DNA from 2 places in the Pseudorhodoferax sp. LjRoot39 genome. Region 2 is predicted to be linked to the other one. Evidence: riboswitches for the same ligand, from Rfam matches in the RefSeq annotation. Region 2 holds a riboswitch; the other holds the start of a gene.
What was found. A riboswitch is a leader RNA that binds a small molecule or an ion and turns the genes downstream of it on or off. The one in region 2 is predicted to bind glycine.
Positions count from the first base shown of each region.

Region 1: it holds a riboswitch for glycine, as region 2 does, so the genes downstream of both, ACSQ4M_RS26570 (D-amino acid dehydrogenase) here and gcvT (glycine cleavage system aminomethyltransferase GcvT) in region 2, are expected to answer to the same signal.

Region 1 covers NZ_CAXUQL020000001.1:5,713,243-5,716,639, forward strand. The annotation lists gene ACSQ4M_RS26560 (2-hydroxyacid dehydrogenase) at 1-335, shown strand, start outside; gene ACSQ4M_RS26565 (nitroreductase family protein) at 459-1,058, opposite strand; glycine riboswitch at 1,251-1,352, shown strand; gene ACSQ4M_RS26570 (D-amino acid dehydrogenase) at 1,515-2,789, shown strand; gene ACSQ4M_RS26575 (YncE family protein) at 2,800-3,397, opposite strand, start outside.
Region 2 covers NZ_CAXUQL020000001.1:4,149,622-4,153,018, forward strand. The annotation lists gene gcvH (glycine cleavage system protein GcvH) at 1-145, opposite strand, end outside; gene gcvT (glycine cleavage system aminomethyltransferase GcvT) at 174-1,298, opposite strand; glycine riboswitch at 1,357-1,456, opposite strand; glycine riboswitch at 1,472-1,549, opposite strand; gene ACSQ4M_RS19300 (TRAP transporter large permease) at 1,577-2,854, opposite strand; gene ACSQ4M_RS19305 (TRAP transporter small permease) at 2,879-3,373, opposite strand.

The DNA.
Region 1 (3,397 bases), 1.6 Mb from region 2:
CCGGCGCCAAGCGCGGCGCGCTGCTGGTGAACACCAGCCGCGGCGGCCTCGTGGACACCGAGGCCGCCATCGCGGCGCTCAAGACCGGCCAGCTCGGCGGCCTGGCCATCGACGTCTACGAGCAGGAGGCCAGCCTGTTCTTCCAGGACCTTTCGTCCACCGTGATCACCGACGACGTGATCCAGCGCCTGGTGTCCTTCCCCAACGTGATCGTGACCGGGCACCAGGCCTTCTTCACGCAGGAGGCGATCGGGCAGATCATGCAGACCACCATCGACAGCATCACGGCCTTCGAGCGCGGCGGTGCGCTGGTGAACCGCGTGCAGCCCGGCTGAGCCAGGCCAGCGCGCCAGCCAGCCGATCACGGGCGCGTTGGCCAGGTCGATGAAGGCAAGCGCCGAGCATGCCGGCGCCCTTTCACACCGCTCTTGCCGCGGCGGCCCGGTACGGCGCGAGGCCTACCCGCGCCACTCGCGCACGTGCGGCGCCGGGTCCGCCCGCCCGGCGGGACGCTGGCCAGTGTTCTGCGGCGTGCCCACGTAGACGAAGCCCAGCAGCCGCTCATTGGGGGCCAGTCCCAAACCGGCGTGCACGGTAGGGTCGTAGGCATTGGGCCCGGAGACCCAGAAGCAGCCGTAGCCCTGCAGGTGCAGCGCGTTGAGCAGGTTCATCGTGGCCGCGCCCGTGGCCACGGTCTGCTCGATCTCGGGCACCTTGGGGTGCGGCTGCAGATGGGCGACCACGGCCACCAGCAACGGCGCCACCAGGGCCTTGCGGCGAAAGCGCTCGGCATCGCCCGCCGGATCGCGCAGGCGCGCGGCCTGCACGAACAGCTCGCCCAGGCGTTCGCGCGCCGCACCGCGAACCAGCACGAAGCGCCAGGGGCGTAGCGCGCCGTGGTCGGGCGCGCACATGGCGGCGGCGAAGGCGCGCTGCAGCTCGGCCTCGCTCGGGATGGGTTCGACCAGCGGCCAGGGGGAACGGCGGGAGAGCAGCAGGTCGAGAGCCTGCGGCGCAATGGCTTCGGTCAGGGGTGCGTCAATCATCATCGCCGGCACTATAGATGCGAGCCAATCGCAAATGGACCAGCCGCGGCAAAGACCTTGCGGCGTGCTGCAGGCGGCTGAAAAACCACAGTGCGGCCGCTGTCCAGGCGCAGGGCTTGGCAGGCAGGGGTCGCCCCGCCACAATCGCGGCCTTGGCGGCACCGCAAGGTCCGCCACACCCGGCCGGCATCCCAGATGCCGACCGGCGTGGGATCGGGAGAGTCCGCACCGCAGCAACATGCCGCGGTCGGCGCCGAAGGAGCAACCGCCCCGGAATCTCTCAGGCAAAAGGACCGGCCCCACGAACCGAACTCTGAAGAGCGCCCGGCGGCTACGCCAACCGGGTGCACCGAAGGAGCAAGCGCAGACCGTCGCGTCTGCGTGAATCTCTCAGGTCCAGCACAGAGGGGGTGTCCGCCGCACGGTCGTGCGGTGGTCCCAACCCCCTGGCGTGTTCTGGAACCTGACATGAAGCAATCCCATATCGCCGTGGTCGGCGGCGGCATCACCGGTGTCACCACCGCCTATGCCCTGGCACGCCGCGGTCTTGCCGTGACGCTGTACGAGCGCCACCGCTATGCCGCCATGGAAACCTCGTTCGCCAACGGAGGCCAGCTGTCGGCCTCGAACGCCGAGGTCTGGAACCTGCCGGCCACCATGCTCAAGGGCCTGAAGTGGATGCTGCGCGCCGACGCGCCGCTGCTGGTCTCGCCCAAGCCGAGCTGGCACAAGCTGTCGTGGTTCGCCGAGTTCATCGCCGCGATGCCGCACTACGAACGCAACACCATCGAGACCGCGCGGCTGGCCATCGCCGCGCGTGAACACCTGTTCGGCTGGGCCGCGGACGAGGGCATCGATTTCGACCACAAGCGCGAGGGCATCCTGCACATCTACCGCGACCAGGCCGGCTTCGATCATGCAGGGCGCGTGTCCACGCTGCTGGCCCAGGGCGGGCTGCAGCGCCGCGCCGTGACGCCGGGCGAGATGCGCGCCATCGAGCCCACGCTGGCCGGCAGCTACTACGGCGGCTGGTACACCGAGAGCGACAGCACGGGCGACATCCACCGCTTCACCGTCGGCCTGGCGCAGGCCGCCGCGCGGCGCGGCGTGCAGTGCCTGTACGAGCAGCAGGTCGAGTCGGTGCAGAGCGATGCCGGCGGCGTGACCATCACCGCCACCGGCCCCGACGGCCAGCGCCACCGGCGCCAGCACGACGGCGTGGTGGTCTGCGCGGGCGTGGCCAGCCGCCAGTTCGCCGCCATGCTGGGGGACCGCGTGAACATCTACCCGGTCAAGGGCTACTCCATCACCGTGCACCTGGACGACGAAGCCAGCCGCGCTGCCGCGCCCACCGTGAGCCTGCTGGACGACGCGACCAAGCTGGTCACCAGTCGGCTGGGCCCGGACCGCTTCCGCGTGGCCGGCACGGCCGAGTTCAACGGCGAGAACCGCGACATCCGCGCCGACCGCATCCGCCCCCTGGTGGACTGGGTGCGCGACTGCTTCCCGGGCGTGGACACGCGCCGCGTGACGCCCTGGGCCGGGCTGCGGCCGATGCTGCCCAACATGCTGCCGTGCGTGGGGCGTGGCCGCTCGGCCAACGTGTTCTACAACACCGGCCACGGGCACCTGGGCTGGACGCTGTCGGCCGTGACGGCGGACATGGTGGCCGGGACGGTGGCCACGGCCTATGGCAACACGGCAAGCGTCGCAGGTGCGCCGCTGGCCGCCGCGGCGGCCTGAAGCGCGGGCCTCAGCGCAGATCGATCCGCACCAGGCTCTCGCGGCCGTCCTTGCGGAAGGCCTGGTGCTTCTCGCGCGGGGCCTTGACCGAGACGTACAGCGTGTCGCCGTCCGGCGTGACGGCCAGGCTGTTCGGGTGCACCGGCAGGTCGATGCTGCGCTTGACGGCGTAGCTCGCGCCATCGATCACCGTCAGCGCCCCCGTGCCGTCCGGCTTCTCGCGCGAGACACCGCGGTTGGTGGCATAGATCTCGTTGCGCTGCGGGTTGTAGGCCACGTCCAGCGCGCCCGTGCCCAGCGGGACGGTCGCGAGCTGCCTGCCGCTGGCGATGTCGAACACGTAGAGCTGGCCGGTGTTGGAGTCGACGCTGAACAGGCGCTGGCCCCGCGCATCCAGCGCCAGGTTCAGGAAGAAGTGCCTGGAGTCCTGCGCCGTGTTGCCCTTGGAATCACCCGTGGAGAAGCGGCCGACGACCTGGCCCGCGTCGGGGTCGATGGCCAGGATCTCGTGCACGCCGCCCTGGCTCACGTACAGGCGGTTCGCAGCCGCGTCGTAGACGGCACCGGCGGTCCAGATGCCTTCGCTGCGGATGGTGTGCGTCAAGCTG
Region 2 (3,397 bases):
CCTTGTGCGCCAGGGTCTTGCCGACTTCGGGCAGGTCGACGAACACCACGTCGCCCAGTGCGTCCTGCGCATGCACGGTGATGCCGACGGTGGCGGTGTCGCCCTCGACCTTGAGCCATTCGTGGTCTTCGGTGTACTTGATCATGGTGTGTCCTCGGGTTGGGGAAATGGGTTCAGCCGCGGTGGTAGCGCGGTGGGGTGAAGGGCATGGTGACGACTTCCATGGGCACGGGCTTGCCGCGCACGATGGCGTTGACCTTGGTGCCGGCGGCGGCAAAGTCGGCGCGCACGTAGGCCATGGCAATGGGCTTGTCCACGCTGGGGGCGAGCAGGCCGCTCGTGACTTCGCCGATGGCCTGGCCGTCGGGAGACTGCAGCGCGGTGTGCTCGCGCACGGGCACGCGTTCCAGTGCGACCAGGCCCACGCGCTTGCGTTCGATGGGGCTGCTGCTGTCCAACTGGGCCAGCACCTTGTCGGCACCGGGAAAACCGCCCGCGCGCGCGCCGCCCGTGCGGCGCACTTTCTGCATGGCCCAGTTCAGGCCCGCCTCGACCGGCGTGGTCGTGGTGTCGATGTCGTTGCCGTACAGGCACAGGCCGGCCTCCAGCCGCAGCGAGTTGCGCGCGCCCAGGCCGATGGGCAGCACCTCGGGCTGGGCCAGGAGCGCGCGGGCCAGCGACTCGGCCCAGGGGCCGGGCACGGAGATCTCGAAGCCGTCCTCGCCCGTGTAGCCGCTGCGCGTGATGTACAGCGCCGCGCCGTTCCAGTCGAAGGCGCCGCCGGTCATGAACACGAGCTTGTCGACGCCGGGCACCACGCGGGCCAGCGCGGAGGCGGCCTTGGGGCCTTGTAGCGCGAGCAGGCCGTGTTCCGGCATCGGCACGACGGCGCAGCGCTGGCCGATGCGGGCCTGGATGTGTGCGGTGTCGGCCAGCTTGCAGGCCCCGTTGACGATCACGAACAGATGCTCGCCGCGGTTCACGAACATCAGGTCGTCGAGGATGCCGCCGTCGTCCGCCAGCAGCAGGCCGTAGCGCTGCTTGTCGATTGCGAGGCCCAGCACGTCGACCGGGATCAGGGTCTCGAATGCAGCGGCCGCATCGGGCCCTTCCAGGCGCAGCTGGCCCATGTGCGAGACGTCGAACAGGCCGGCCGCCGCGCGCACCTGCAGGTGCTCGGCCATCAGGCCCTTGGGGTACTGCACCGGCATGCTGTAGCCGGCGAAGGGGACCATGCGCGCGCCCAGTTCGAGGTGCAGGGCGTGCAGGGGGGTGTGCAGCAGAGATTCGGCGGACATGGCGGGCTTCCTGGAGGCAGAAACACAACATGGCGCTCCCCGAAGGAAATGCGCCATGGGCTGCCTCGCTGTCCGCTTTACCTGAGAGATTCGCCGCTTGCGCGGGTTGCCCCTTCGGTGGACCCGCTCGGGGCGGGCCTCTCTCCAGTGAGGAAGGTCTTCACAAGACCTGGGTCAGTCCTTTTGCCTGAGCGTTCGGACGGGTGTCCTGCGCCGTCGGCGGCCCGTTGTGAGGCGGGCTCTCTCCTGACGGCGCGGATTCTAACCAGCGGACAGCCCTATTTCGCGAACGCCAGGTCGCGCAGCGCCAGCGACAGCTCCGGCACATAGGTGATGACAAGCAGGCAGGCCAGGATCACGAGCACGAACGGGATCAGGTGCCCGATGATGCGGTCCAGCGGAATGCGCGCCACCGTGCAGGCCGCGAACAGGTTCACGCCGAAGGGCGGCGTGATCATGCCCAGCGCGAGGTTGACCACCATGATCAGGCCGAAGTGCACCGGGTCGATGCCGAAGTGCATGGCCACGGGCGCGAGGATGGGCGCCAGCACGATGATGGCGGCGCTGGTCTCGATGAACATGCCGATCACGAACAGCGCCGCGTTCACACCCAGCAGGAACAGCGCGGGCGACTGCAGCACGGCCTCCAGCCAGCGGCCGATGGCGTCGGGCACGCCGGCGCGCGTGATCAGGAAGGCGAACAGCCCCGCGTTGGCGATGATGAACATGATCACGGCCGAGGAGAGTACCGACTTGCGCAGGATGGGGAACAGGTCGCGCAGGCCGATCTCGCGGTAGATCAGCATGCCCACGACCAGCGCGTACAGCACCGCGACGGCCGAGGCCTCGGTGGGTGTGAACACACCGCCGTAGATGCCGCCCAGGATGATGACGGGCATCAGCAGCGCCCAGCCGGCCTGCCAGGTCGCCGGCAAGACGCCGAGGCGGCCGTCGCCGTCGTTCTTGCCCCAGCCCTTCCACTTGCAGTAGAGGTACACGAACAGCATCAGCGCGCCGCTGATCAGGATGCCCGGGCCGAAACCGGCGATGAACAGCTCGCCGATGGACACCTCGGCGCTCACGCCGTACAGGATCAGCGGGATGGACGGCGGGATGATCACGCCCAGCTCGGCGCTGGTGGCCTGCAGCGCGGCCGCGTAGCTCGTGGGATAGCCGTGCTTGATGAGCGCCGGAATCAGGATGGCGCCGATGGCGAAGGTGGTGGCCACGGACGAGCCCGACACGGCCGCGAAGATCATGCAGGTCAGCACGCAGGTCATGGGCAGGCCGCCCTGCACGCCGCCGACCAGGCTCTTGGCGAACTCGACCAGCCGGCGCGAGATGCCGCCGGTCTCCATGAGGTTGCCGGCCAGGATGAAGAACGGGATCGCGGCCAGCGGAAACTTGTTGATGGCGCCGAACATCTCCTTCACGGAGATCAGCATGTTGACGTTGGCCACCTGGATGCCCAGCACCGAAGCCAGGCCGATGGAGACGGCCACCGAGATGGTGAGCGCGAAGCACAGCACCATGGTGGAGATCATGACGGGGGTCATGGCGGTCCTTTCCTGTTGTTCTTGTTATTGGGCGGTGTCGAGCTCGTTGCGCTGCGGGTCGAGCCAGTTGCCGACGATGCCGAAGACGCAGAACAGGCCGCCGACCGGCATCGCCAGGTAGGCCCAGAACATGGACAGGCTCTCCAGCCCGGCCATGGTCTGCACGCTGCCGCGCTGCGCGTAGTCCCAGCCCCACCAGACGATCACGCCGATCAGCGACAGCGCGGCGATGGCGACCACGGCATCGAGCACGCGCCGCACGCCGGGTGGGCTCCAGCGGTACAGCACGTCCACGCTGACCATCGCGCCCTGGCGGAAGGCCAGCGGAATGCCCAGGAACACCATCCAGATCAGCGAGAAGCGGATCAGCACCTCGGTCCACTCGGCCGGTTGCTCCAGCACGAAGCGGGTGAGGATCTGGAACACGCCCAGCGCGGCGGCCACGACCAGCATGGCGCAGGCACCCACGAGGGCGATGAAGGTGGTGGCGCGTTCGACGCGCAGGAACAGTTGTCGCATGGCAGGGCCCGGAAAAACAAAAAG